One region of the Peribacillus phoenicis genome, then DNA from elsewhere that is predicted to be linked to it. Evidence: a T-box and tRNA genes for the amino acid it is inferred to sense, from the RefSeq annotation. Region 1 holds a T-box; the other regions hold tRNA genes.
What was found. A T-box is a leader RNA that pairs with one kind of tRNA and senses whether it is charged. The one in region 1 lies ahead of thrS (threonine--tRNA ligase), so its partner is inferred to be a tRNA-Thr.
Positions count from the first base shown of each region.

Region 2: it encodes a tRNA-Thr, which carries the amino acid that the T-box ahead of thrS (threonine--tRNA ligase) is inferred to sense. The anticodon was not compared.
Region 3: it encodes a tRNA-Thr, which carries the amino acid that the T-box ahead of thrS (threonine--tRNA ligase) is inferred to sense. The anticodon was not compared.

Region 1 covers NZ_JBDFMF010000001.1:3,969,886-3,979,681, forward strand. The annotation lists gene ABC374_RS19450 (MFS transporter) at 1-608, opposite strand, end outside; gene asnA (aspartate--ammonia ligase) at 1,006-2,001, opposite strand; gene ABC374_RS19460 (LysE family transporter) at 2,259-2,885, shown strand; gene ABC374_RS19465 (hypothetical protein) at 3,035-3,487, shown strand; gene thrS (threonine--tRNA ligase) at 3,666-5,573, opposite strand; T-box leader at 5,635-5,856, opposite strand; T-box leader at 5,888-6,109, opposite strand; T-box leader at 6,139-6,360, opposite strand; gene ABC374_RS19475 (hypothetical protein) at 6,482-6,757, shown strand; gene ABC374_RS19480 (DUF7010 family protein) at 6,802-7,404, opposite strand; gene ABC374_RS19485 (amino acid permease) at 7,814-9,310, opposite strand; gene ABC374_RS19490 (peptidase) at 9,409-9,796, opposite strand, start outside.
Region 2 covers NZ_JBDFMF010000001.1:4,534,869-4,544,664, forward strand. The annotation lists gene menH (2-succinyl-6-hydroxy-2,4-cyclohexadiene-1-carboxylate synthase) at 1-401, opposite strand, end outside; gene menD (2-succinyl-5-enolpyruvyl-6-hydroxy-3-cyclohexene-1-carboxylic-acid synthase) at 398-2,149, opposite strand; gene ABC374_RS22420 (isochorismate synthase) at 2,142-3,551, opposite strand; gene ABC374_RS22425 (1,4-dihydroxy-2-naphthoate polyprenyltransferase) at 3,851-4,771, shown strand; gene ABC374_RS22430 (TraR/DksA C4-type zinc finger protein) at 4,918-5,667, shown strand; tRNA gene ABC374_RS22435 (tRNA-Glu) at 5,709-5,780, opposite strand; tRNA gene ABC374_RS22440 (tRNA-Ser) at 5,784-5,874, opposite strand; tRNA gene ABC374_RS22445 (tRNA-Asn) at 5,876-5,950, opposite strand; tRNA gene ABC374_RS22450 (tRNA-Ile) at 5,963-6,039, opposite strand; tRNA gene ABC374_RS22455 (tRNA-Gly) at 6,045-6,118, opposite strand; tRNA gene ABC374_RS22460 (tRNA-His) at 6,123-6,198, opposite strand; tRNA gene ABC374_RS22465 (tRNA-Phe) at 6,215-6,290, opposite strand; tRNA gene ABC374_RS22470 (tRNA-Asp) at 6,314-6,389, opposite strand; tRNA gene ABC374_RS22475 (tRNA-Met) at 6,396-6,469, opposite strand; tRNA gene ABC374_RS22480 (tRNA-Ser) at 6,573-6,665, opposite strand; tRNA gene ABC374_RS22485 (tRNA-Ile) at 6,686-6,762, opposite strand; tRNA gene ABC374_RS22490 (tRNA-Met) at 6,773-6,849, opposite strand; tRNA gene ABC374_RS22495 (tRNA-Ala) at 6,878-6,953, opposite strand; tRNA gene ABC374_RS22500 (tRNA-Pro) at 6,971-7,047, opposite strand; tRNA gene ABC374_RS22505 (tRNA-Arg) at 7,057-7,133, opposite strand; tRNA gene ABC374_RS22510 (tRNA-Leu) at 7,143-7,231, opposite strand; tRNA gene ABC374_RS22515 (tRNA-Gly) at 7,244-7,318, opposite strand; tRNA gene ABC374_RS22520 (tRNA-Leu) at 7,327-7,408, opposite strand; tRNA gene ABC374_RS22525 (tRNA-Lys) at 7,417-7,492, opposite strand; tRNA gene ABC374_RS22530 (tRNA-Thr) at 7,513-7,588, opposite strand; tRNA gene ABC374_RS22535 (tRNA-Val) at 7,599-7,674, opposite strand; rRNA gene rrf (5S ribosomal RNA) at 7,686-7,801, opposite strand; rRNA gene ABC374_RS22545 (23S ribosomal RNA) at 7,920-9,796, opposite strand, start outside.
Region 3 covers NZ_JBDFMF010000001.1:4,299,125-4,308,920, forward strand. The annotation lists gene ABC374_RS21090 (hypothetical protein) at 37-243, shown strand; gene ABC374_RS21095 (hypothetical protein) at 520-810, shown strand; gene ABC374_RS21100 (right-handed parallel beta-helix repeat-containing protein) at 1,356-3,098, opposite strand; gene ABC374_RS21105 (Ig-like domain-containing protein) at 3,178-5,538, opposite strand; gene ABC374_RS21110 (hypothetical protein) at 5,615-5,884, shown strand; gene ABC374_RS21115 (hypothetical protein) at 6,798-7,181, shown strand; tRNA gene ABC374_RS21120 (tRNA-Leu) at 7,831-7,911, opposite strand; tRNA gene ABC374_RS21125 (tRNA-Cys) at 7,920-7,993, opposite strand; tRNA gene ABC374_RS21130 (tRNA-Gly) at 8,002-8,076, opposite strand; tRNA gene ABC374_RS21135 (tRNA-Gln) at 8,080-8,154, opposite strand; tRNA gene ABC374_RS21140 (tRNA-His) at 8,190-8,265, opposite strand; tRNA gene ABC374_RS21145 (tRNA-Trp) at 8,283-8,356, opposite strand; tRNA gene ABC374_RS21150 (tRNA-Tyr) at 8,367-8,450, opposite strand; tRNA gene ABC374_RS21155 (tRNA-Thr) at 8,467-8,542, opposite strand; tRNA gene ABC374_RS21160 (tRNA-Phe) at 8,550-8,625, opposite strand; tRNA gene ABC374_RS21165 (tRNA-Asp) at 8,638-8,713, opposite strand; tRNA gene ABC374_RS21170 (tRNA-Met) at 8,719-8,792, opposite strand; tRNA gene ABC374_RS21175 (tRNA-Val) at 8,896-8,971, opposite strand; tRNA gene ABC374_RS21180 (tRNA-Glu) at 8,987-9,061, opposite strand; tRNA gene ABC374_RS21185 (tRNA-Ser) at 9,071-9,162, opposite strand; tRNA gene ABC374_RS21190 (tRNA-Asn) at 9,168-9,242, opposite strand; rRNA gene rrf (5S ribosomal RNA) at 9,252-9,367, opposite strand; rRNA gene ABC374_RS21200 (23S ribosomal RNA) at 9,486-9,796, opposite strand, start outside.

The DNA.
Region 1 (9,796 bases):
TCATCCTTCTCCTTTGGTACCTTTATAAAGAAAAAGACTAAAACAATAGATATTAAACTGAAGAATGAAATCGAGAAGAATGGTAAAAACCAGATAAATGCAGCAAACAGGGAACCTAATATTGGACTAAGTACTTTCCCAAATGTATTCGAGGTTTCTATGATTCCCAAACAAGAACTAGTTTTTTCATCATCATCTTTGTATAAATCTCCCACCAGAGGCAAAATGATGGGCGAGGCCCCAGACGCCCCAATCCCTTGCAATACCCTCCCAATGATGATCCATGTATAGGGATTTTCCATTTTCCATGATGCATAACCAGCTATCAATCCGCCGATTAGGGCTAGAATCAGACTGGGCAGGATTACCATTTTTCGTCCAAATCGATCTGATAAATAACCAGCAATGGGAATTAAAAAAATGGATGCTACGGAATAGCTTGTTATCACCATGCTTGATTGAAATGAAGATATCCCCACCTTTTCCTCGAAAATGGGCAAAACCGGGATAAGCATTGAATTTCCAAGTGTCATTACCAATGGAATCGATGCCATACTGATCAGGCACCACACGCTTACATCTTTATTTTGCTTCTCATGACCTTCCATACTTACACTCCTCATCCATTATAAAAGCAACTTATTGCATAAAAAGTAAACATTGTGAAACCAATTTGTTTTGCATCATATATTAGATGTCTTCAATTATTATGTTATAGCTCAGATAGATTTATTCAGTTGCGCTTCACCCAAAATTACCCCTATTGACCGTTAAAATAAAAAACCCATTCTTTTTAAGAATGGGTCAGACTGTAGACAAATTAAAAGAAGAGCAGTTTGCCAAACCTCATCAAAGCTAGCGGCTTTGGTATCTCAACTAGCCAGTTATTCGGTAGGAGTGTTGCAAATTTCTTCAATCTAGTGAGGGGTTTAATCCATATAAAAAAACCTCCTCTTTCGATAAAATCTCCATTTCTGTTTAAAAATGGATATCCCGCTTTCGTCTTTATAAAAGAGTAATATTCCTCTTTTTACAGTCGTTTAAAATTTGGTCATTCCATACCGAAACCTGAACCTCGCCAATATGTGCTTTCTTTAGCAAAAACATGCATAATCTGGATTGCCCTATTCCTCCGCCTATTGAATACGGAAGCTTTCCTTCCAATACGGCCTTATGATAATTGAGCACCTTACGATTTTCGTTTTTGGATAATCTTAATTGTTTTAACAGTGACTTTTCATCTACTCGAATTCCCATTGAAGAAACTTCAAAAGCACATTCCAAGAGTGGATTCCATAAAACGATATCTCCATTTAGGTCCCAATCATCATAATCCGGTGAACGTCCATCATGCTTTTCCCCCGATTGTAACTCTCCGCCAATTTTCATGATGAAAATTGCACCATATTTCTTCGCTGCCACATTCTCTCTTTCCTTCGAAGTCAGATTCGGGTATAAATCCTCCAACTCCTGGGTCGTAATGAAGTGAATGTCATCAGGTAACACAGGCTTAAGCAGATGATGGAATTCAAACATATAACGTTCGGTCGATTTAATGGCTCTATATATTTTTTCCACTTCAGATTTTAATGTATCTACGTTACGTTGTTCTTTCGTTATGACTTTCTCCCAGTCCCATTGATCCACAAATAACGAGTGTAAATGATCCAGTTTTTCATCACGTCTTATCGCATTCATATTTGTGTAAATGCCTTCATCACACGCCAAACCATACCTAGAAAGAGTGATTCTTTTCCACTTTGCCAAAGATTGAACCACTTCTATTTGTTTATTCTTAATATCCAGAGCTTCAAAGGTAAGAACCCGCTCCACACCATTTAAATTGTCATTTATACCATTACCTTCATTTAAAATGATAGGTGCTGATACTTTAATCAGGTTTAACGCATTTGAAATTCCTTCTTCAAAATGACCCTTAATTTCATTTATCGCAATATCCGTATGCATGATATCAAGAATGGTTTTGTATTTATTCGGCATCGATAATTCAGGCATAATTATCCTCCAATTCCGCTTTGAATAGCGCATGCATTAAAATTGGCGTCTTTCCATTTGACTAAATTACATTATGAAGGAGTTTTCTGTGTTGTTACAAAACCCCCATGTCACGACTAGGTACATCCATAAGCACCAATCCGCAATTATCACCTCAAAAAAAGGGTCAAAAATGTGGTACAAGTCCAATTGTCTGAATACATTCAAATAAGTGAAGATGTAACAAACGATGAGGTGATGAATTGGGTGTTTTTTTCAGCTATGTATTATTAGGCTTATCACTGGCGGCTCCTATCGGTCCCATAAATGCTGCTCAATTGGACAAAGGAATCAAGAAGGGTTTTTGGCATGCCTGGGTTTTTGGCTGGGGTGCCATTTTAGCGGATTTTGTATTTATAGCCCTAGTCTTTTTCGGTGTCGTCCACTTTTTGGACAACTCTTTCATGAAGACATTTTTATGGCTTTTTGGATTTTTCGTCCTGACCTATACCGGAATTGAAAGTCTGTTAAGTGCAGGTAAGATTGAAGTGAATGCACGAAAAGCGAAAGATTCCCTTCTTTCTTCATTCCTGACAGGATTCATCATGTCCCTTTCGAATCCTTTATCCATTTTGTTTTGGCTTGGGATTTATGGATCCATTCTCGCAAACTCCGCTTCAAAATATGATATGGAACAATTACTTTTATACAGTTCAGGTATCCTTGTCGGCCTCTTAACCTGGGATTTCGCTATGGCCATCATCGCCAGCACCTTTAGACGCTTTTTATCCAAACCCATTTTAATGGGCATCTCGATCATTTCAGGAATATCCCTTATAGGGATTGGCATTTACTTTGCCATCCAAGCAGCCAAGGTTTTATTTACATAAAGAGTTTAGAAAATGTAAGAGTTTACTCGTAATTCGTTTAAATTATAAAAATAGGCTGCCCATTTTAGTATCCATCTTTGTCCATGTCGGACACTTATCCCCCTTTGTTCATAGCCTGAAAGGGTAAACAAAAAGGGAGGATTTCTTGAATGTATAATAATTACGGTTATTACTCTTATAATGATCCATATTATAATGATCCATATTATAATGATCCATATTATTACGATAATTCTTATGCCGATTTGCCTTATTGTGATAACAGACTGCCAGTACAAACACTGGTTCCAGAAGCCACTATTCAGAGCCATTTGAACGCAGGCCGACAAGGTCATTGTTTCAGAGCATTTTGGGGTAACAGCCAGCATACCTTTATTTTGATGGGCCTCAATACTGCCACTGGTATGGTACAGATACTAGAAGGTGGCATCCCAAATGAGGTTCATCGTACAGATATAGTCGGATTGCAATACCTAGGATTAACCTGCCCTGTCGGTGGCGGCGGCCAAGGCGGCGGTCAAGGTGGCGGTCAAGGTGGACCGGGCGGTAACTGTTTCCAACAGTTCATTCCGGGCGTTGGCTGGGTATGGATTTGTAGATAGAAAAAAGGCAGCCGAGCTATTTCGGCTGTCTCTTTTTATAAAAACATAATCCAAGGGGCATTTACTCGTGAATTTCATGCTTTTACTCGTGAATTTTGTACATTTACTCGTGAATTTTGTAATTTACTCGTGAGTTTTGCGTTTTTACTCGTGAATTCCGGATTAAGCTGCTTTTTTATTAGATGCTGCGTTCTTTTATTTGCTGAACCATTTTCTTGATGAACGTTTCTATTGCGACATTTTCAAATTCTTGTTCCCCGTATTTCCGGACATTCACTTGATTTTCTTCCTCTTCTTTATCTCCAAGAACCAGCATATATGGGATTTTCCCCATCTGTGCTTCCCTGACTTTATACCCCAGCTTTTCATTCCGATCATCAATTGTCACTCTTATGCCTTGATTCTTCAGTTCTTTTTGAACCTTTAAACAATAATTCAAATGAACCTGTGAGACAGGGATGATCTGTACTTGCACCGGGGCGAGCCATACCGGAAAAGCACCGGCAAAATGTTCTATCAGAATTCCAAAAAAACGATCGATCGATCCAAAAATGGCACGATGAATGACGACCGGACGGACTTTTTCATTATTTTCATCGATGTAAGTCAGATCAAATTTGTCGGGCATTTGAAAATCAAGCTGGACTGTTGCACATTGATGGCTTCGTTTTAATGCATCTTTAATATGAAAATCAATTTTCGGTCCATAAAATGCCCCGTCCCCTTCATTAACTTGATAATGTATCCCGATGCTTTCCAGTACATTTTTCAAGGCTGTTTCAGAAGCTTCCCAAAGGGAATCATCTCCCATTGAATCCTCTGGACGAGTCGAGAGCTCCACGGAATACTCGAATCCAAAAGTGCGATACACCTTATCAATCAGATGAAACACTTGTTTAATTTCACTTTCGATTTGATCCTGCCGTACATAGATGTGGGCATCATCCTGGCAAAATGTACGTACACGCAGCATCCCGTTCAATGCACCGCTATATTCATGACGGTGGACTTGACCGAATTCGGCCATCCGGATCGGTAAATCCCTGTAAGAATAAAGACTGTTTTTGAAAATAAGCATATGACCCGGACAGTTCATTGGCTTCATCGCAAATTTTGTTTGATCCACCTCTGTAAAGTACATATTCTCATGGTAATGATCCCAGTGACCCGATTGTTCCCATAAGCGCTGGTTCATCATGAAAGGAGTCCGAACTTCGTCGTAATCAGCCTCAGTCTGAAGCTCCCGCGAGAACTTCTCCAATTCATTTCTAACGATTTGTCCTTTCGGTAAATAAAACGGCATTCCAGGGGCTTCCTCCGAAAACATGAATAACTCCAACTGCTTCCCTAATTTACGGTGATCGCGTTTAGCCGCTTCTTCCAGAAATTCAAAATGCTCCTGTAAATCTTTTTTCTTTCGGAAAGCCACGCCATATACCCTTTGAAGAACTTCATTTTGATTGTCTCCCCGCCAATAGGCACCAGATACACGAGTCAATTTGAACGATTTTACAAATAATGTGGATGGAAGGTGCGGCCCTCTGCAAAGATCGATGAACTCCCCTTGTTGATAGAGCGTTAATTTTTCACCATTAGGGATGTTCTTTGCTATATCCAACTTGAAAGACTCCCCTCTGTCCTCGAATAACTTCACAGCTTCTTCATAAGTCACTTCGATCCTTTTAATTTCCAGATTTCCACTTATGATATGCTCCATCTCTTTTTCAATGGCTTGTAGATCTTCTAAACTCAAAGGATGGTCTAACTTAAAATCATAGTAAAAACCATCTTCCACGACTGGCCCCATCCCTAATTCCACGTTTTGGTATAACCTTTTCACAGCCTGCGCCAAAACATGTGCCGATGTATGTCGTAATACTTGTAATCCTTCATCCGAATCCAGAGTCAAGATCGACAGTTCGGCATCCTTATTAAGCTTGTGACTTAGATCAACCAGTTGCTTATCCAGTTTTCCTGCTACTGCCTTTTTCCTTAAACTTGAGCTGATAGACCCTGCCACACTTTCCACTGTCACCCCTTGCGGATATTCCCTTTTCTGCCCATCCGGAAATTGAACTTTAATCATTTTTTCACCCATCACATAAACACTCCTTTTTTAAATAATAAAAAAACGCACTCATCCCTATGCAAGGGACGAGTGCGTTTACCCGTGGTTCCACCCATTTTCCCATAAGCAAAAAACACTCATGGCTCTGGAGCTTGTAACGCAGCTTAGACGATATCAGTTACTTTTGTTCACCGATATAGCTCAAAGGCGGTAAATCAGTTTCCTAAGCCAGGAAGTTCGCAGCTACCCTTCCCTCTCTGCAGGCCGTAAAAATGATTCATGTCCTCATCATCGCAATATTTTTATATATAAAAAAACGCACCCATCCCTATATAAGGGACGAGTGCGTTTACCCGTGGTTCCACCCAATTTCCCATAAGCAAGAAACACTCATGGCTCTGGAGCTTGTAACGCAGCTTAGACGATATCAGTTACTCTCTTTCACCGATATAGCTCAAAGGCGGTAAATCAGTTTCCTAAGCCAGGAAGTTCGCAGCTATCCTTCCCTCTCTGAAGGCCGTAAAAATGATTCATGTCCTTATCATGGCAATATTATAATAATAAAAAACGCACCCATCCCTAAATAAGGGACGAGTGCGTTACCCGTGATTCCACCCAATTTCCCATAAGCAAGAAAACACTCATGGCTCTGGAGCTTGTAACGCAGCTTAGACGATATCAGTTACTCTTGTTCACCGATATAGCTCAAAGGCGGTAAATCAGTTTCCTAAGCCAGGAAGTTCGCAGCTGCCCTTCCCTCTCTGCAGACCGTAAAAATGATTCATATCCTTATCAATGCTTCTAAAATGTAAATGGATTTTTATATTGTTATATATATTACAATATATTCCCATAAGTGACAACCTCAAATTTATTTATTTTATTATAAACACTAAATTGGTATAATTAGTAAAAAAGGAGTCTCTATGAAAAGTTTAAGCAATTGGTCTATCGTATTTGCCGTGATTGGTACACTAGCATTTTGCTGTTCCCTTGCTTTACCAAAAGCCTCCGAGCTGCTTATGATTTCAGGATTCGGTGCGTTACTTATTGGTATGTTTTGCAGTTTCGGGGCCATGTATAAAAAGGAAAAAGGAAATTTGAAATTTTTGGCTGTGGCTGCATTCTTTCTTTTAAGTTTCATTCTCGTTTGGAATGAACCATTTCAAATTGTCAGGCTCTTGACCTGGATGAAGAATTAATTAAAATGAAAAACCCGTTCACCATGACGGGTTTTTTGATTGATTCAATTTTCATCGGCCATCGTTCGCCTTGAATTCTTTATTCCAAGCCATAGCGTAAGTCCAGTGGTCCAGAGAATTAGCGCACATCCGAAGCCGAGCAATGATAACGGTGCAAGGATTTGATGCTCCCTCAACATGACGGTGTCTGGCACAATAAGCAATGTGATCAGCGCCAATAAACAGAGAAGCACTCCTGTTGCATAGTAGATCTTGATTTGGAAAAGTGAGGCCAAAGGTAAAAAATGAATCCCGACAATAATGGCGATGACACCCGGTATTAGATCGGTCTGATCGATCAAATTACAGATGGCAATGGCAATCCCGATAAGCAAACCTTCGGCAATGAAGACCATATTAAACAAAAATCCGATACGCTTAAGACGCCTAGCCCCATTTTCTGAAACTTGATTGGACATTTTTTGTGATGCATGAATTAATGATATGCCTCCGATAACCATTATGATTCCGATCAATATGGCTGCGAGTTCCACGTAGGGAAACCCCCACCCCTGCAATCCCATTACACCGGTACCTGCCCACATTGTACCGAAGAACGCCATGAAAATGACTCCAATTCCAGAACCGCGAAACGACTCTTTCATCATCAGTTTCCTTTCATCCAAAGTATTATCATACATAGAATAATAGTATTGCGCACCCTTCCCAATTATTCAGCTGCAAAAAAATGATTTAAGATGGATAATTGCCGTTTCGGAGATATAATTCGATTTTCGCAGATATAACTGGATTTTCGGAGATATAATTCGATTTTCGCAGATATAACTGGATTTTCGGAGATATATTCCGATTTTCGCAGATATAACTGGATTTTCGGAGATATATTCCGATTTTCGCAGATATAACTGGATTTTCGGAGATATATTCCGATTTTCGCAGATATAACTGGATTTTCGGAGATATATTCCGATTTTCGCAGATATAACTGGATTTCGATACAAATCCCCATAAAAAAACCTGAGTCCCCAAAGGGGTCTCAGGTTTTTTCCATTGATATCAAGCCACATCTGATTTATCGAATTGACAATCTTTTAATGATATTAATTTGGTCTTGTGATAAATCTTGTATCCTAACCAGACTACCAGGAATATCGGTAATCCGATATAGGAGACGGCGACGCCATACCAGTCGATGCTGCCGCTTAGGAATGCTCCATAGTTCTGTCCTGCTATGACGAGCATGCAAAGGGTGAATGAAAGAATCGGACCGAATGGAAACCATTTTGCTTTATATTTCAGTTCGTTTAGGTCACCACCCTGTGCAACATAGGCACGTCTAAAGCGATAATGGCTTATGGCGATTCCAATCCAGGCGATGAAGCCGGTCAGCCCGGATGCATTCAATAGCCATGTAAATACATGGTCCCCGAAAATGGAGGTCAAGAAGGCGAGTCCTCCAATTAAGGATGTCATGATCAAAGCATTCATCGGGATTCCCCTGCGGTTGACTTTAGCCAGGAATTTGGGAGCTTGTTTATCTTTTGCCATCGACCATAACATCCGCGTTGATGCATATAGCCCCGAGTTCCCTGCGGATAGTAAGGAGGTTAACACGACCGCATTCATGACGGATGCCGCGAATGCCAGTCCTGCCCGTTCAAAGACAAGTGTGAAAGGGCTTACAGAAATGTTTTCGACATCTCCGTTCAACAAACTTGGACTCGTATAAGGTATTAAGAGGCCGAGTATCAGGATGGCCCCGATGTAAAATAAGAGGATGCGCCAAAATACTTGGCGGATCGCATTCGGAACATTTTTTTCGGGTTCTTCACTTTCTCCGGCAGCAATACCAACAAGTTCAGTTCCTTGAAAAGAAAATCCCGCGATTAGAAAGATTGAGATGATCGATAAAAATCCTCCCTTGAATGGTGCCTCATCCATGGTGAAGTTTTCAAATCCGATCACCTTTCCGCCAAAAACCCCCAATATGGTCAATAGACCAATAATGATAAAGAAAATGATGGCGATGACTTTTATTAGTGCAAACCAATATTCAGATTCACCATAGCTTTTAATGGATAGGGCGTTGAGGGTGAAGACGATTCCAAGAAACAATGCGCTCCATATAAGGCTGGGTACATCAGGGAGCCAAAATTTCATGATGATGGCTGCTGCAGCTATTTCCACGGCAAGGGTGACTGCCCAGTTAAACCAATAATTCCAGCCAAGTGCAAAGCCGAATGCGGGATCAACAAAGCGTGTGGCGTAGGTGGAAAATGATCCCGACACAGGCATATAAGTCGCCATTTCCCCTAAGCTCGTCATCAAGAAATAAACCATGATTCCAATGCAGGCATATGCAGCCAGGGCACCACCAGGTCCTGCACTCTGGATGGTTGCCCCGCTTGCCAGGAATAATCCGGTTCCTATTGAACCGCCAATGGCAATCATGGTCATATGCCTTGCTTTCAGTTGCCTTTTAACTGTCGGTTCTTGATTATCGGGATGCCTTTTAACTGTCGGTTCTTGATTATCAATGAGATTCATATCCATATGGTTCCTACCTCATTTTCTTTTATAGTTAAAAGTTCAAGAAATATAAGAGTTTTTAACAACCGCTTTGTGCTTTACTTGCTGGGTTACTATCCAGTTTAATTGCCATTGCCTGGTATCGTCTCCCTATTCCCGGATTGGGTGACCCCATCCTGCTCAGTCTCCATTCCACACCATTGAATTAAAGTAAGGGCAATGATCTCGGCTGTGGAGAACACGTTGTCGAGCAGGATGTATTCATTTGGATAGTGGGCAACCTCGGTTACTCCTGGCCCGAACACGATTGCAGGCGTTTCACCGACATGTGTCAGCAATCCCCCATCCGTTCCCCAAGGAGATGCTTCAATGACAGGGTCCTGTCCGGCCACTTGCCGATATTGATGAACAAGCGCATTCATCAATTCATGCTCTACGTCGATTGCTCCCGGAACCCAGCGTGCCCCGAACCATTCCAATACTGGTGGGTTTTCCTTGAACCATTGGTCC
Region 2 (9,796 bases), 560 kb from region 1:
TCCCTACGGATTTCCCGTTCCCCTTCTGTTAAAAGGCCCGGTGAAGCGCTCTCCAATATCAATGTATCAACATACTCAGGAAACAAACAGGCAAATCCCAATCCGAGTCTTCCGCCCATCGAGTATCCAAGGATATGGGCTTTCGGGAAATGTAACACATCCAAAATATACTTGATATCCTCAGCGACACGCTCCATCTCATACCTTCGATGATCGGCTGGTGATGCAGACATGCCATGACCGATGATATCAACCATGATCAGCGTATACCTGTCACTCAGTAGCGGAATGAGGAATTTCCATGTATCCCGATTTCCCGTAAATCCATGTAAAAGTACAAGAGGATCTCCATTTCCCGTTATTTCAACAGCATAATTGACATCCTTACTGACAATATTCATGATATTTCCTTGTCTAACACCATTTTTATTTCCTGGGAAACAAAGCTCCACAAATTTCGATGCTTTTGTAGATTGGACTCTCTTTCTGTCGGAACTTCAATGATTTTGAGTCCTTGGATTTCGAATGACTCTGTAAATACATTCTCTAACTCATCCCAATTTTGGACCTTGTTGTATTTACCGCCATAAAGCTCGGCAGTATGGGAAAAATCAAGCCCATGAGGCGTGCCGAATAGCGTTTCGAAATGTTCCCTCTCATTCGCCTGCGGCAAGAAGGAGAAAATGCCGCCGCCATCATTATTAACCAGCAATATCGTGATATTTTGTTTTTGAAGTTTTGCCGCAAGCAAGCCATTCATATCATGGAAAAAGCTTAAATCCCCGATTGCCAGCACTGTATTTTTTGATACCGTGCTTACGCCAAGCGCAGTGGAAACGACACCATCGATACCATTCGCCCCACGATTTGCAATGGTTTTGATTCCTTTTCCATTATTCAAAAAGAAAGTATCCAAATCGCGTATGGGCATACTATTCCCGACAAATAACGTCGATTCCAACGGCATCATATCAGCAAGCAGGGCGAAAAGCTTGCCTTCGCTTAACTCCGCTTCATCCCTGACGGAGGCTAAGGCCTCCTTCGTCGCTCCGTTGACGGTTTGCCATAACCGAAGCCATTCATCATCAGGAGAGGGAGTAATGCTTTCAGAAATTCGCAAACAAAAATCTTTCTCTTCGCTGTAAATCATATTCGTCGCCAATCCGGCTGGTTCGCGCCAGCCTGCTCCGCCATCGACGACCAAAGTGATTGCCTGTTTTTGTTTTTTCATGAATAACAATAACGGTTTAGAAACAGGCATTGCCCCGAATCGCAAGATCACTTCCGGCCTGAAAGCCGCTTTTGCCGTTTCATCGCGTAGAAACGTATCATAAGAATCAATAATTACGGCTTTGTCATGACTTCCGCTCCTTAACTGTGAAAGGGGATCAGCCAGTACCGGAAAAGCAAGTTTTTCCGCTAATGCGACGATGGCTTCCTTCATCTCTGGATGAGGTAATTCGCCACATACAATCATACCTTGCTTAGCTTGTGACAATGTAGTTGCAACCGCTTCTATTTGTGATGATGACAGTGACAGTTCTCCACTTTCAATCAACACTGCAGGCTTCATTTTATTTTGCCTGCACTCCTTTGCTTGCTCCAAATCAGGAATCAATGGTTCGCGAAGTGGGAAATTCAAATGCACAGGCCCTGCAGGTTCAGCTGCAGCTGTTGCCACTGCCCTTGCACCGACCGTTCTGGCATACCGCATCATCCCATCCGTGCTTTCAGGAAGTGCCATTTCGACAAACCATTTTACATGTCTCCCGTAAAGGTGTATCTGATCGATCGCCTGCGGGGCTCCGACATCACGCAATTCATGCGGGCGGTCAGCGGTAAGTACAATAAGCGGCACTCTTGAATAGAAAGCCTCAATGACGGCTGGGTAATAGTTTGCAGCGGCTGTACCTGACGTACAAAGAAGTCCGACTGGTTCTTTTAGGGCCTTAGCCAAACCAAGGGCAAAAAAAGCAGCCGAACGCTCATCCACATTAATATGAATTTCAATATCAGGATGTTCCACCAGCAACAAAGCCAGGGGTGTGGATCGTGAACCAGGGCTCACCACCACATGCTTCACCTTATTTTGTGCCAGCTCATCGACGAATGAAGCAGCATAAGCTGTCAATGCATCTCGGTCATTCATTAAGATTTCCTCCTAAAGCACTTAACATCGGATTGAATTTAATCCCCGTTTCCCGGTATTCACTTTCGGGAGTCGAATCTTCCACTACTCCGCAACCGGCAAAGAGCGATGCCTCATTATTCTGTATTAGTGCAGAACGTATCCCAACAGCGAATTCCCCGTTTCCATACGTATCCACCCAGCCTAAGGGACCTGCATAAAAGCCACGTTCCAGACCTTCCATTTCCCGAATTCGGACAACGGCCTTTTCTTTGGGAAGTCCTCCCATAGCAGGTGTTGGGTGGAGATTCTCGACAAATTCAAAAATCGTGACACCTTCCTTTGATATACCCCGGACCGGTGTGTACAAATGCTGGATATGACGGTTTTTCATAAGTGTCGGTCCGGCCGGGACCACCACCTTTTCGCATACTGAATCAAAGGCATTGGATATCATCGAAACGACATATTGATGTTCTTGTAAATTCTTTTCGTCATGAAGCAATTCTTCACCAAGACAAACATCTTCCTGCTCATCTTTCCCTCGTCCCATCGATCCAGCAAGACAGGTAGAAAAAACTTCATTTCCCTGTTTCTTAATCAAACGTTCAGGGGTGGCACCGACAAAACAGTCACCACCAGCCTCCAAACTGAAAATATAACTCAACGGCTGCTCAGCAATCAATTGTTCAAGCACTTTCCCTGAATCGATGGAACGTTCAAAACCAAGTCGAAGCTCCCTTGCCAAAACGATTTTGTCGAGATCTGTCGTCTTGATTTCCTGAACAGCCTCTGCGACCGTCCGCTTCCATTCCTCAGGTTCGACTTCCCTCTGCATAACCAGGGAATTTGCACCCAATCCATTACCATCCAAGCTTTCGAAAAGGAAAGCTTCCCGTTCATTTATCATATCTATGAAGAGTTTTTCTGAATCATCAGGCGAACAAAGTAAGTTTGTCGTTAAGTAAGCTTGTTTCCCCACTATTGACAGCATGAAGGCAGGTATATAAAAAAGGTTGTCCCCGAACTGATTCCAAAGGAGCGTACTGTCAGTTTCATAATCAAAAGAAAAGCCCCCAAACAGTAAAGGACCTGTCGCTTCTACATCGGTCACTCCTGTTTTGACAGCATTATTCTGCAGTTTGATCCAGCTCTTTTCGACTTCTCTATAACGTTCGGCATTCGATGCCGCTTTGAGTTTCTTAACATTGCCTAAACCGGTGATGGTTATTTCCTTTGCAGGGTCCTCCCAGAAAAAGCGTTCACCCGCGTACCGTTCTCTTCCAGCTTGATAAAATGAAAGGGGGTTGTTGCATTTAATCTTCTTAATATGACTGAATAGAACTTGATCATTCAAGTCCTTCGCCTTTTGTATAGCTGAAGCCAGTCCCCGAAACTGTTCAGTTTCCTCTGAGATAGCCAAAAAAATCCCCCCAAATGTACATTTTAAAAGCTTTTTAACCTATTTAAAGATACACCTCACTTGAACCCCATGTCAATAAAACGCCCCTTTACCGAACGATTCTTTCCTGCTTTTTTCCTTATTATATGAATCTTAGCGAATGTAGAGAAATACCCTGGATTTTGGAAATGGATCATCCAGGAATTCCAATTATCGCCCTTACCCACTTTTCCTGCATTTATTAGGATAACCTTTTGTGCAACATTTCAATATTTGTTATAATTTCGAGAGAACCAATAATGATTTTGAGGAGAGAAATAATGCAAACAGAATACGATGGACTTCCCCTTAAACGGACCTGGAAGATTTGGTGGGAGTTAATACGTCCACATACACTAACCGCAGCTTTTGTCCCAGTCTTACTTGGAACTGTGATTGCACTTTTGGAAGATGGAGTGAATTGGTTACTCTTCGCTGCCATGATGATTGCCAGTATCCTGATTCAAGCTGCAACCAATTTATTCAATGAATACTACGATTTCAAGAGAGGCTTGGATACGGAGGAATCCGTAGGCATCGGCGGCGGGATCGTCCGTCATGGGATGACCCCCAAACTAATCATGAGCTTGGCCCTATGCATGTATGCCATCGCCTTGATAATTGGAATCTATATCTGTGCCGCATCATCTTGGTGGCTTGCTGCAGTAGGACTGGTTTGCATGCTTGTCGGCTATCTTTATACAGGCGGTCCCCTGCCCATTTCATATACACCATTCGGGGAACTTTTTTCTGGATTGTTCATGGGCTTTTTGATAATCTTGATCGCCTTTTTCATTCAAACCGGTGATGTTTCTTCAACAGCCATCTTAATTGCCATTCCAAGTGGGATTTTGGTTGGGCTGATCAACTTATCCAATAACCTACGTGACCATGATGGAGATAAGGCTCATGGGCGCAAAACGATGCCTGTAGTGATGGGCAGGAAAAACGCCCTGACATTCATGGCAATAATGTTCGCCTTCTCTTATCTATGGCTTGTTGGGCTAGTCCTTACCGGAAGCGTAACGGCGTGGATTCTCCTTGCCTTCCTTAGCATACCGAAGGCCATGGCCGCAATCAAAGGCTTCGTAGGCAAAACACAGCCGATCACGATGGTCCCGGCAATGAAAGCCACGGCCCAAACGAACACCTTCTTTGGCTTACTCATGGCCATTGGATTATTCATCAGCTATCTTATATAATCTCCGAGGACTGAGCTCATCCGCTCAGTCCTTTTTTCTATGTTCCGATGCATATTGTTTTCCTATACTCCAATTCGGGTAATAGATAATACAACCATCTTACCAATATAAAATGAGATTTGGACTTTAGAAGGAGTGAATAGGATATGGCAACGAAACATCAAACGCAAAAATTAAAAAAGGAACTGCTTCAAGAAAGAAATGAATTAAGTAGTAGAATTCAAAATGATGAACAATCCGTTCTGGATAAAAGCCAGACGGAATCCGTAGGGGAATTATCATCTTATGATAATCATCCTGCTGACCTAGGAACCGAATTATTCGAGATGGAACGGAATCAAGCACTCGATGAGCATGCACAATCAGAAATGGAGAAAATCGAGGAAGCATTAAAAGCAATGGAAGAAGGTTCGTATGGCCAGTGTAAAACCTGCAATAGGGAAATCCCCATCGAGAGGCTTGAAGCGATCCCAAGCACCCTCTACTGTGTCGAGCATGCCCCGGAAGGTCCTAATACACAAGAGCGACCAGTGGAAGAGGATATATTGATTCCATCCAAGGGTGATCATTTTGAAAACCGTCATGGAAATGAAATAGTGGATAAAGAGGATAGCTTTGGTGAAGTCGCCAAATTCGGTACATCCGAAACGCCATCTGATTACACCGGCGATCATGACAATTATAATGACCTTTATAAAACCGAAGATGAAACGGATGGATTTCCAGAAGACTATGAAGGATTTGCAGCAAATGATATCGAAGGTAAAAATAGGGTGGATATACCGAACAAAAAGCAAAAGGAATATGAAGATACATTAGAAGAAGAAAATATCGATTCCCTGCTTGGGGACATCCCTTATAAACAAAAAGATAGTTATGTCAATGAAAAGAAATGAAAAAAAGAAGCATACATGAATGTATGCTTCCTTTTTTGTTATGACCCGTACGGGATTCGAACCCGTGTTACCGCCGTGAAAGGGCGGTGTCTTAACCGCTTGACCAACGGGCCAAATGGCGGAGAAGGAGGGATTTGAACCCTCGCGCCGCTCGCGCGACCTACACCCTTAGCAGGGGCGCCTCTTCAGCCTCTTGAGTACTTCCCCATGGCTCCGCAGGTAGGACTCGAACCTACGACCGTTCGGTTAACAGCCGAATGCTCTACCACTGAGCTACTGCGGAACAATATGAATATGGTGGGCCTAAATGGACTCGAACCATCGACCTCACGCTTATCAGGCGTGCGCTCTAACCAGCTGAGCTATAGGCCCATATTTGGAGCGGGTGAAGGGAATCGAACCCTCATCATCAGCTTGGAAGGCTGAGGTTTTACCACTAAACTACACCCGCGAAATGGGGCGACTGATGGGAATCGAACCCACGAATGCCTGAACCACAATCAGGTGCGTTAACCACTTCGCCACAACCGCCGTAATATGAAAGATATGGTGGCTCAGGACGGAATCGAACCGCCGACACAAGGATTTTCAGTCCTTTGCTCTACCGACTGAGCTACTGAGCCCCATTTGTATTAAATTTAAAAAATGGCGGTCCCGACGGGAATCGAACCCGCGATCTCCTGCGTGACAGGCAGGCATGTTAACCGCTACACCACGGGACCTAATAATTGCGGGGACAGGATTTGAACCTGCGACCTTCGGGTTATGAGCCCGACGAGCTACCGGACTGCTCCACCCCGCGACGGTAATAATGAAACGATTTGCATCAAGTTTTCGTGTATATCGTTTTTTCGCTTCCTCTATGTAAGGTTGTTTAAAAACAACTTGCTGCTTTTTTAAAAAAATGGAGGAGGTAGAGGGATTCGAACCCCCGCGGGATTTGACTCCCCTGTCGGTTTTCAAGACCGATCCCTTCAGCCGAACTTGGGTATACCTCCACGGCATTAAAAAATGAATATGGTGGACCTTGTAGGACTCGAACCTACGACCGGACGGTTATGAGCCGTCTGCTCTAACCAGCTGAGCTAAAGGTCCTTATATTTATTGGTAGCGGCGGAGGGGATCGAACCCCCGACCTCACGGGTATGAACCGTACGCTCTAGCCAGCTGAGCTACACCGCCAATATAATATAAGTATCTGATTGAAAAATGGTGGAGCCTAGCGGGATCGAACCGCTGACCTCCTGCGTGCAAGGCAGGCGCTCTCCCAGCTGAGCTAAGGCCCCATTCATTAAAAATCACGTGGTCGGGAAGACAGGATTCGAACCTGCGACCCCTTGGTCCCAAACCAAGTGCTCTACCAAGCTGAGCTACTTCCCGCAATAAACATGGTGCGCCCGGCGGGAGTCGAACCTACAACCTTCTGATTCGTAGTCAGATGCTCTATCCAATTGAGCTACGGGCGCATATTAAGATGGTGCCGAGGACCGGAATCGAACCGGTACGGTAGTCACCTACCGCAGGATTTTAAGTCCTGTGCGTCTGCCAGTTCCGCCACCCCGGCACATACGAAAAGTGGAGCGGAAGACGGGATTCGAACCCGCGACCCCAACCTTGGCAAGGTTGTATTCTACCACTGAACTACTTCCGCATGTAAGATGCGGGTGAAGGGACTTGAACCCCCACGCCTTGCGGCGCCAGATCCTAAGTCTGGTGCGTCTGCCAATTCCGCCACACCCGCATATAAAATGGTGAGCCATGAAGGATTCGAACCTTCGACCCTCTGATTAAAAGTCAGATGCTCTACCAACTGAGCTAATGGCTCGTGCTTGTACTATCTTAAAATGGTGCCGGCAAGAGGACTTGAACCCCCAACCTACTGATTACAAGTCAGTTGCTCTACCAGTTGAGCTACACCGGCAGGTGTAAAATGGTGGAGGATGACGGGATCGAACCGCCGACCCTCTGCTTGTAAGGCAGATGCTCTCCCAGCTGAGCTAATCCTCCATATAAAACCTGCTTGGCGACGTCCTACTCTCACAGGGGGAAACCCCCAACTACCATCGGCGCTGAAGAGCTTAACTGCCGTGTTCGGAATGGGAACGGGTGTGACCTCTTCGCTATCGTCACCAAACAATGTTTACATTTTTTCAAGACATATATTATTATAACGTCTTTTTGAGAAAATGCAAGAAGAAATTTTCATTCCTTCAAAACTAGATAATAAGAAGGTATTTCATTTTTAAAAAGCGTTGGTTAAGTCCTCGATCTATTAGTATCAGTCAGCTCCACATGTCACCATGCTTCCACCTCTGACCTATCAACCTGATCATCTTTCAGGGATCTTACTAGCTTGCGCCATGGGAAATCTCATCTTGAGGGGGGCTTCATGCTTAGATGCTTTCAGCACTTATCCCGTCCGCACGTAGCTACCCAGCTATGCCTTTGGCAAGACAACTGGTACACCAGCGGTGCGTCCATCCCGGTCCTCTCGTACTAAGGACAGCTCCTCTCAAATTTCCTGCGCCCGCGACGGATAGGGACCGAACTGTCTCACGACGTTCTGAACCCAGCTCGCGTACCGCTTTAATGGGCGAACAGCCCAACCCTTGGGACCGACTACAGCCCCAGGATGCGATGAGCCGACATCGAGGTGCCAAACCTCCCCGTCGATGTGGACTCTTGGGGGAGATAAGCCTGTTATCCCCGGGGTAGCTTTTATCCGTTGAGCGATGGCCCTTCCATGCGGAACCACCGGATCACTAAGCCCGACTTTCGTCCCTGCTCGACTTGTAGGTCTCGCAGTCAAGCTCCCTTGTGCCTTTACACTCTACGAATGATTTCCAACCATTCTGAGGGAACCTTTGGGCGCCTCCGTTACTCTTTAGGAGGCGACCGCCCCAGTCAAACTGCCCACCTGACACTGTCTCCCACCCCGATAAGGGGCGCGGGTTAGAATTTCAATACAGCCAGGGTAGTATCCCACCAACGCCTCCACCGAAGCTGGCGCTCCGGCTTCTCAGGCTCCTACCTATCCTGTACAAGCTGTACCAAAATTCAATATCAGGCTGCAGTAAAGCTCCACGGGGTCTTTCCGTCCTGTCGCGGGTAACCTGCATCTTCACAGGTACTATAATTTCACCGAGTCTCTCGTTGAGACAGTGCCCAGATCGTTACACCTTTCGTGCGGGTCGGAACTTACCCGACAAGGAATTTCGCTACCTTAGGACCGTTATAGTTACGGCCGCCGTTTACTGGGGCTTCGGTTCAAAGCTTCGCTTGCGCTAACCTCTCCCCTTAACCTTCCAGCACCGGGCAGGTGTCAGCCCCTATACTTCGCCTTGCGGCTTCGCAGAGACCTGTGTTTTTGCTAAACAGTCGCCTGGGCCTATTCACTGCGGCTTTTCTGGGCTATTCACCCTAAAAAGCACCCCTTCTCCCGAAGTTACGGGGTCATTTTGCCGAGTTCCTTAACGAGAGTTCTCTCGCACACCTTAGGATTCTCTCCTCGCCTACCTGTGTCGGTTTGCGGTACGGGCACCTTACATCTCACTAGAGGCTTTTCTTGGCAGCGTGGAATCAGGAACTTCGGTACTATATTTCCCTCGCCATCACAGCTCCGCCTTAATGGAAACGGGATTTGCCTCGTTTCCGGCCTAACTGCTTGGACGCGCATATCCAACAGCGCGCTTACCCTATCCTTCTGCGTCCCCCCATCGTTCAAACGATGTATAGGTGGTACAGGAATATCAACCTGTTGTCCATCGCCTACGCCTTTCGGCCTCGGCTTAGGTCCCGACTAACCCTGAGCGGACGAGCCTTCCTCAGGAAACCTTAGGCATTCGGTGGAAGGGATTCTCACCCTTCTTTCGCTACTCATACCGGCATTCTCACTTCTAAGCGCTCCACCAGTCCTTCCGGTCTGACTTCAACGCCCTTAGAACGCTCTCCTACCATCGACACCATACGGTGTCAATCCACAGCTTCGGTGATACGTTTAGCCCCGGTACATTTTCGGCGCGGAGTCACTCGACCAGTGAGCTATTACGCACTCTTTAAATGGTGGCTGCTTCTAAGCCAACATCCTGGTTGTCTAAGCAACTCCACATCCTTTTCCACTTAACGTATA
Region 3 (9,796 bases), 330 kb from region 1:
TATGTATTTCACACTTGATGGAAAGTAGGCAAAGCCATGGGAAAATCGAAGAGTTTACAAGAAATCTATAACGCCAACCGTCCAGAAAATAATGAACTTTTCCGAGCGATACAACAGCGTCTACAAATCAAGCATCCAGACAAACGAATGACAGCTACGAGAACATTACAAATAATTGTGGCTGATAGTGTTTCATCTGGAGAGCTGCGTAACGTGGAAGCCCGCCTTCTTCACAGTTTATAACGACCTGTTGTTTCATAAGCCTTTGAAATGTTAGAACACAGAAAGGATCTTCGTTTCGTAACTCAGCAACATTCATTCTTTTGCTTACTTAGTGCGCTTCGGTGCAATCATTTTGCCTCTGGAAAAGTGTCTGTTTTCTATTTACTTAATTTGAGTACAGATTTACTTTCAAAGGAGTAAAAATGCTCAAAAGATAAAGATTGACAACATTATTAGTGTGACTCATACTAATGGTGACTCAAATAACAGAATATTACGAATAGTGGAGGGATAATTATGAATAAGATTTTCGTTCCTAACGCAATCGCCACTTTAACAAGACTTTTCTACAGTTCGACTACAATGAATGAGTATTTAGCGATGAGAACCGCCCAATTCTACATTGAAGACCTGAAATTACTGCAAGACGTGGAAGCTGTTGCCTTGGCAATTGAAAATCAAAATGCTTTCGCATTAATGTCTAAATTTAAATTATTTGATTATAAGGCTGCTGAAAAAATTGAAATCGCACTATCCTCTTCTGGCTATACGGAAGCGGACCTAAATGCTATGAATATTGAAATCTAAATTATTTTAAATGAACGAATGGTAGAGTTATACTCTTTGACCCATTCGTTTTTATTTTCATCGTAATAACAAACGTTGATAAAATAAACGATTTCAGTGCATAAGATTCTATCACCTTTTAAACTCCGATAAGCTGCCAAACTGTTTGATTCGATTTTGTATGCTCCTTGGTTTCAACTCCCTTGATTCTGGAGTGATTAAAAACCATTGCATAATACCCCCGCACATAATTTGTACATATTCTGTAGTGCGTCATGAACACAAAAAAGCTTCACACAATTAAGTGTGAAGCTTGATGTAATAGCGATTCTTCGCTATTGGTGATACCGGTGGCCGGGGTCGAACCGGCACTCCAGAGGAACACGATTTTGAGTCGGGTAAAACGATTATTTATTTTCCGAATCACTTATTATATACCGTTAATTATCCATTTTTATTATATTTTAATGAACATTATTTACATTTAGGATTCAAAAAGGAGTCAACTCAGTATAGACAACCTTCACGAAGTATGTACATTCTAGATGGAAAAGTATGTGAGATTATTAAGACGGTGGGAACTCTTGACCGTCTCGTTCCCAAAGAAGGAAGTCTCGTTCATCTTGCATTAAGTCTGTTGTTTCGTATAGGCTCCAATCAGTGGAATCTGACAACAAACTGGCAGGTGAAATTCTTGAATTCGCGCTGCTTAAAAGATTATATCCTCCTTTACCCATGAAAAATTCTATGCCAACATTTTTATACGTATTTGAAGTGTCTATCAGAGTGTTTTGCATCGTCAAGGGTTTAGTCGTATAATTGTTAGAATCGTTTCCATTATTATGGGAGCCGCGAACGCCGATACCTGCTTCTGGAAATGTTGCATTGGGAGAAATGTTATTGATTTCATTGCCTATTATTTTGGTTTGCTTATTAGAGCTCATGAAGACAATGCCATTGATGTTGCTATTTTCAATTTTGTTGCTTTCGATAGTGGCGTTTTTCGTTACATGTATGCCAATCCCACCGCGTGTATCCAGTGAGGCTTTCACATTATTGATATAATTGTCTTTAATCTCTACATTTTCTAGAAAACCCATCATGTTTTTATCCAAATCTGTAAACTGAGTCCCGTTAACTGCAATGCCTCTTTCGGTAATAATGTTATTGTTCGGATGAATCCCGTAAGTAGTATAGTCACTTTCTCTACTAATCCTATTATTTGATATTGTAATGTTTTTTGGAGGATAAGCTGACAGTTTTCCACTATCATAATCAAGACCACCAACAATAATAGGGAATCGGGTATTTAGAATAATGTTGTTTATAAATGATACGTTCTGTCCGGAATGAGTATCAATTCCCTCCCATGTCGGGTTGTTTGCGACAACATTCCCATCCACCATAATGGTGTTACTTGGTGGGAGAACAGCTTGTGAGGCAGCCACATCGAGTCCTTTTCCTTCAATATCTGCCGGATTCACTTTGCGATGACTAAAGGCAATCCCATAGCTCTGTTTCGCACTGCCTACTGTTTCGCCAGGCCAAAGATCTTTAACCGTGACATTACGTATATCGACGTTATTCGCAGAGTATCCGGCAATACCAGCATACCCAATGTCGGATATCACCATATTTTTCTTATATAAAATATCTGACCCTTTAATTGTTACGTTATAGACATGCTCTAAATAGATGCCAAACCCGTTAAACCCTTTGATATGAACATCTTCAATCGTGATGTTTTCTAATCGTTTGGCTGTTGGATAGATATCGACGAGATCCGTTGTTGTTTTTGTTTGGTCGATTGCCGTAGCCTGTATGGCTCGGTGTTTCGCATTGTATAGTTTATCTGTCCTTTTTCCATTAAATATGATTTTTTTTACACCTGTATGACTGTGCATTTTTAGTGTGACAGGATCTCCTGTGTGAACATTATGAATGGTCGTCAGGGGCGTGCCATCAGCTGCGGCAGTTCCTTCTAATGTGACTCCACTCTTTAAGTCGATAAATGCGCTTATGTGAATATCTGCAGACGGTAAGACAACAATGCCTGTCCCTTTCGCCGCAGCAATGGCATCGTGGATGGCGATTCGCCAATAGCTCGCGTTGCTTGTCGTATTAAAGCATTTAAGTGGCTTGCCACGTGATTCTTTTGAGGAAGAAAGGATATTCCGGTCATTATCTAGGATTTGAATATAGATGTCTTCTTTCGTTTCACATGTTTCTCCATAAGCAGTCGTATTAAGTGAGAAGAACAATATCATGAATAGGGATACGATTCCGACTTTGCTGTAAATAGGGTGCATATAGGTCTCCGATCTTTCTCATTTATGAACACATGTATGGCCAAGGAGAGTATTCCCCTTGGCCATACATCTCTTCTTATTATTGAACTGTTGTCGCATTTTTATTTGACGTGTATTGTCCATTAATTTGGACGCCTTCATCGATCGTTACGACATCTCCCTTTTGAAGACGGCGTACGTCTCCTGACTTCGTGACAACAAAACGACTATAGATGCGATATGTTCCGTCTTTTTCAATTTTTCCAGCCCCAGCCTGTTTAGGTGTAATCACACGTTGAAGGATTCCATTGACCACAAGACGCAACGTTTGTGTCCCTTTTTCGGCTGTACCAGTGACATAGTCCGCCTTTGATTCAACGGTGTTAACCCTTATTGGAGATGTAATGGTCCACCCCACCTTCATATGAGCTTGTAAATGTTCTGGGGTCCGCAGTCCATAATCCACTGTAATCTGATCGGCATTCCGTATAGGACGGTTTATCGTATCCGTTACTTTAATGAAACGAGTTGGAATCGTGAAATACCCGTCTTCCTCCACCATTGCAATTCGTTGAGGAACCCCATTTACGAGTAAGCGGACGGTCTTGTGCCCATCGATGACGTAGCCAGTAACAGCTTGAAGACGTTCGGTAACAGCATTCAGTTTAGGAGCTACTCCATCAACAACTGTAATATGCGTAGGATCGCTCTCAACTCCCCTTGCATCAGCAACCCTTACTTCTACTTTAGTACCTTGAGATAGGGATGGGACTGGTATCGAAAAATGACCTTGCGAATCTGCTGTCCCCGTATACGATTTCCCCTCAACCATTGCATGAACGGTATATCCAGGTTTGGTTGTACCTGTAATAGACGTATTCAGAATGGAAAGGGGCTGTAAGTTTGGTGGTTCAGGTAAATCAACAACCTCGACTGATACCGTTTTTATATATCCTGGAACTGGTTCAATGGTTACTTGGTATGTTCCAGCTTCTTGACCTGTTAATGACACCTTTTGGATGGATGCAGAATCAATCTGAAGTCCAGATTCAGAGGTTGTAACCACAGGTTTAACTTGCCTAAAGTGAGTCTTAGAGAGGTCGGTTAGCGTTAAGCCGTCGTGAGTCCATGACAAGGGAACGTCTAGACTGGTCCCTAGTGCAATACGGATTGATTCAGGAACAGACACCTGGTATTGATTAGCTGTATCTGATAAAAAATTTTGATCTGCTATCATCTTTTCAATATTGAGTGGATTATCCACTATGTAGTTTTGAGTCAGATTCACAGTGTGTAATTTAGATAATGTGTTTATAGATGATACGTCATTGATTTGATTACCAGCTAGATTTAATGTTTCAATATTTGACAAATCACTGAGTACTGAGATATCTTGAATTCGATTATTTTCTAAAGAAATGGATGTTAATTTTTTTAGAGCTTGAAGGTGAGAAATATCGTTCAAATTGGTTCGATTTATAGAGATAGATTCCAACAACTTTAAATTCTTTATAAAACTTATATCTTCAATAGGACTTGAACTTGTATTGAATCGCGTATTTCCTAAGACTAACTCTTCTAAATTTACTAAATGAGATATCGGAGAGAGATTGCTCAACCTATAAGAACCAGACAAGTTCAATTTCGTTAGATTAGTTAAAGAACTTAGCGATACTATGTTTACGCTATCTGTGCTCATATTTAATTCTGTTAGTTTTGTTAGTGAAGAAATAGGCGATAAATCTTTAGCCGATACCGATACAGCATCTAGTTTTTCAAGGTTAGTAGCATGCTCTAAACCGCTCAAATTTTCAACATTTACGATTTTTAAATTTGATATTTTACTTAGCATGTCTTTAGTCATAATTGTGTCAGAAGTTACTCCAAGTTCCTTTGCTATAGCTGTTTTTAAATATACATCTGGAATATCTACAGTTTCTTCATCGTGAGATGGAATTGTAGGGGCTGTAACAAAATCTCGCTCTTCAATATTTGTTTTTATATTCGCTCGTTCTTCGATCCCCTCACTTGGAGTTTGAGTTTCCTCCTCTTTTGTTGTTTCTTCAGGAATGATAGGAACTTCTACTTGTTCTTTGGTAGTTGTCCCTTCTTTTTCGTCTACTTGATCTTTATCTGAATTCGCTTCTATTACCGACTCAGATTCTCCTGACATTCCATTTAATGGTCGGGCTGATGCGTCGAATGTCGCCTCTGATGAAAGTTTTATATCCTCGTTCTTTTCCTTCAAAGCTTCTTCAGAACGTGGAGATTCAACTAAACTTGCTTTTTTAGCTTCCTTTGTCGGTAAAGGCTTCTCTGAATTTGAATTTGTTTCAAAAAGTGAAGCTTGCTGTTCCTCTTTGTTAGTCTCAGCAGATGGTGATTCTAAACCCACTGCAAAAATTGGCAGTGATTGACTCGATAAAATGACAGCTGTCAGAACGGTCGTTATCGTTTTCATTCGTTGTTTCTCCTCTATTTTTATGTCTCTTTAACAAATTTATGTTACAAGCAAATGGTAGAAATAAATAACAATAGTGCAAAGATCACCAGTCGCTGAAAAATTAATTGTGGAAAAATCGATAAGTAAAGAAGCTCCGTTCTTTTTTAATGAACGTTCTAAAACAGCAAGTACAGTAAAAAATGAAGCGGCAGATGCTTCAAAAGATTTTAGCGATCCCTCAAACCCATCTAAAATCCATAATAATTTAAAACTCTATGCAGAAGAAGTAAATATGATTTTTTCTAATTGGACAAGTCAACACTATGTTTATGGGAAATTGTCCTATCAGAATCACTGTGTATAAATAGTATTTTCCTCGGATAAATTTTTTCAATAGCTTCTATGGGCTTTATACTATTTATATCTATACGAGAAATAAAAGGTAATAACCAAAGAATAATTGGCGTAAATGGTTATTTAGGAAGCTTTGTGAATTAAAACATACTCTCAAAAAGTATGACCTCAAGTCACTGAATGGACTGTCTGCAATCACAGTTCCCACACACTCTTCCTCCGCTGCTGCTAATAATGCAGTAGCACCACCCATAGAAAAACCTATTAACCCAATCAACAGCACCTTGCATATCATTTTTTTCATAATAACCCAAAGTGGTCATATTACCCTCTGAATTTACCCAAGCCCTAAAATCAAAAAGCAAGCAACTAACCTCCTCGCCAATTAGAAATTTTACTAATTCCAACGCATTAGCCCTAGGTTCTACTCTATTTGCCAAGTATCCATAGCCAAAAATCAAGACCATTTTTTCTTTCCCCAAAGCCGGTATAAACCATCCCTATAAATTTATTTCATTCCCCCTACTTTTGAATTCTATATCTTCAAATTCCATTAAATAATCACTAGGATAACTATTTACAGGTTTCGCATTCGGATGTATCAATTTTCACCCAACAAATAAAGAAACCAAAACTATAAGAACCACTACGATAATAAAGCCCAAAATTAAATATCCCAAAACTACCCACTTCCTATTTATTTAAACTATTTTACCAGTTATTTCACATCTCAAGATTTTTTTTTAGAAACGCCAATCACCAAAAAAGAAACCCCCAAAAAAACATTTAAGGTATACAATAAAACGTGCAACTTAAATTCTAATTATTGTACAATTAAAAAAATCAAAATGTTCCTCACCATTAATTTCAACATAGTCTGGAGTTAGATCGTCCACATAAAAAGACACGCCAAAAAGAAGGAGGTGAAGTTACAAATTCGCAATGGAGTAAAGTTTGGTAGAAGGAAAATCGAATTGACTGACACATTTCCATCTGTCTATCAAGAATGGAAACAACAGAAGAGTAAAGGAAACACGAAAGGATTTGTTGCTTGTAATGCACGTGCAACAAACGAATTTAAAGAAAAGGAATCGCTTGCTTATGTGGTGAATCGCTTCATGAATCCGTATGAAAAGAAATTCTTTAGTGTACGTGGCATAGAGGTGAATGAAGATATGTATGCATTATCTGAATTCATTCAGTGGATATGGAGAAGCAGAATCAGGAAAGGTAAAGCTATTAACCTATACATTCCAAGTAAACGTATGCGGTCAATATTAGAAGAATATTTATTGAATGATATGTAAAGTTATTGACCAACTGTATCTCCAGCAGTTGGTCACAATTAACTAATATTTCTGCATTAATTTAAAATATTAGTTAGGGTAAATTAAAGGTATGATTTCGTTTAGTTTTATTCTCTCCTTGTCTAATTCCTTTGTTAGAGTAGACAAATATGCGTCTAACATAAATCTATTCAACATCATGTCATTTAAATCAATTAATTTTTCTGGAAGTTTTCCTTTACGTGTTCTTCAGTAACACTGGAAGGTTTAAGTACAGTTAAGTCTATACCCTGTTCAGATTAGTGAGTTAGAAAAACTGAAATTTCATTACGATAATACTTGATGGTGTACGGTCTCAAATTGCGTATATCACAATCTCTTTCAAACAGTTCTCATGCATCTTTGAACGATTGGACGTACGATTGCTTTTTTTGACGAACAATAGAAAGTTCAGCTTCACTTAAACCATTTTTCCGCCTAGCCATTACAGTAATCACCCCTATCTATGCACACGATTAGTTCACACGATTAGAAGATATTTAGTAAAGACCATTTCTCAAAAAATAAACACAAAAAAACCGTTACCCACTACTGTGAGAAACGGTTTAAATTGCGGTACTTATTCACTATTAAATTACTGATATAAGCACCATGTTTCGACTTCTTTTGATACCGGTGGCCGGGGTCGAACCGGCACTCCAGAGGAACACGATTTTGAGTCGTGCGCGTCTGCCAATTCCGCCACACCGGCATGTTTGTTGGAGGCGGCAACCGGAATCGAACCGGTGGTAAAGGTTTTGCAGACCTCTGCCTTACCGCTTGGCTATGCCGCCAACGTTTTTGGAGCGAAAGACGGGATTCGAACCCGCGACCCCAACCTTGGCAAGGTTGTATTCTACCACTGAACTACTTTCGCATATGGCTGGGCTAGAAGGGATCGAACCTTCGCATGACGGAATCAAAATCCGTTGCCTTACCGCTTGGCTATAGCCCAATAACGTTGTAATCATTATACCATGTTTTTTAAAATGGGGCGACTGATGGGAATCGAACCCACGAATGCCTGAACCACAATCAGGTGCGTTAACCACTTCGCCACAATCGCCATTATAGGATTGAAATTGGCAGGGGTAGTAGGACTCGAACCCACACTGGAGGTTTTGGAGACCTCTGTTCTACCTTTAAACTATACCCCTGTAAGAAAAATGGTGGAGGGGGGCAGATTCGAACTGCCGAACCCGAAGGAGCGGATTTACAGTCCGCCGCGTTTAGCCACTTCGCTACCCCTCCGCATATGGATGAAACATGGTGCCGGCAAGAGGACTTGAACCCCCAACCTACTGATTACAAGTCAGTTGCTCTACCAGTTGAGCTACACCGGCACTACTATGGTGGCTCAGGACGGAATCGAACCGCCGACACAAGGATTTTCAGTCCTTTGCTCTACCGACTGAGCTACTGAGCCAAACAATAAAAATGGCGGTCCCGACGGGAATCGAACCCGCGATCTCCTGCGTGACAGGCAGGCATGTTAACCGCTACACCACGGGACCATAGATTGCGGGGACAGGATTTGAACCTGCGACCTTCGGGTTATGAGCCCGACGAGCTACCGGACTGCTCCACCCCGCGACGGTAATAATGTTGCTATTGAGCATCAAGTTTTCGTGTTGAGCGTTTCAATGGGCTGAATAATCAATCCTTTATGCAGAAACAACCTGATCTTATTGAAAAATGGTGGAGGATGACGGGATCGAACCGCCGACCCTCTGCTTGTAAGGCAGATGCTCTCCCAGCTGAGCTAATCCTCCAATATGTTGTCTAAATGGTGACCCGTACGGGATTCGAACCCGTGTTACCGCCGTGAAAGGGCGGTGTCTTAACCGCTTGACCAACGGGCCAGGTATAAATGGCGGAGAGCAAGGGATTTGAACCCTTGAGACAGGGTTACCCGTCTACACGATTTCCAATCGTGCTCCTTCGGCCACTCGGACAGCTCTCCAATAATGGCTCCGCAGGTAGGACTCGAACCTACGACCGTTCGGTTAACAGCCGAATGCTCTACCACTGAGCTACTGCGGAACAATATAAGCTTGGCGACGTCCTACTCTCACAGGGGGAAACCCCCAACTACCATCGGCGCTGAAGAGCTTAACTGCCGTGTTCGGAATGGGAACGGGTGTGACCTCTTCGCTATCGTCACCAAACAATGTTTACATTTTTTCAAGACATATATTATTATAACGTCTTTTTGAGAAAATGCAAGAAGAAATTTTCATTCTTTCAAAACTAGATAATAAGAAGGTATTTCATTTTTAAAAAGCGTTGGTTAAGTCCTCGATCTATTAGTATCAGTCAGCTCCACATGTCACCATGCTTCCACCTCTGACCTATCAACCTGATCATCTTTCAGGGATCTTACTAGCTTGCGCCATGGGAAATCTCATCTTGAGGGGGGCTTCATGCTTAGATGCTTTCAGCACTTATCCCGTCCGCACGTAGCTACCCAGCTATGCCTTTGGCAAGACAACTGGTACACCAGCGGTGCGTCCATCCCGGTCCTCTCGTACTAAGGACAGCTCCTCTCAAATTTCCTGCGCCCGCGACGGATAGGGACCGAACTGTCTCACGACGTT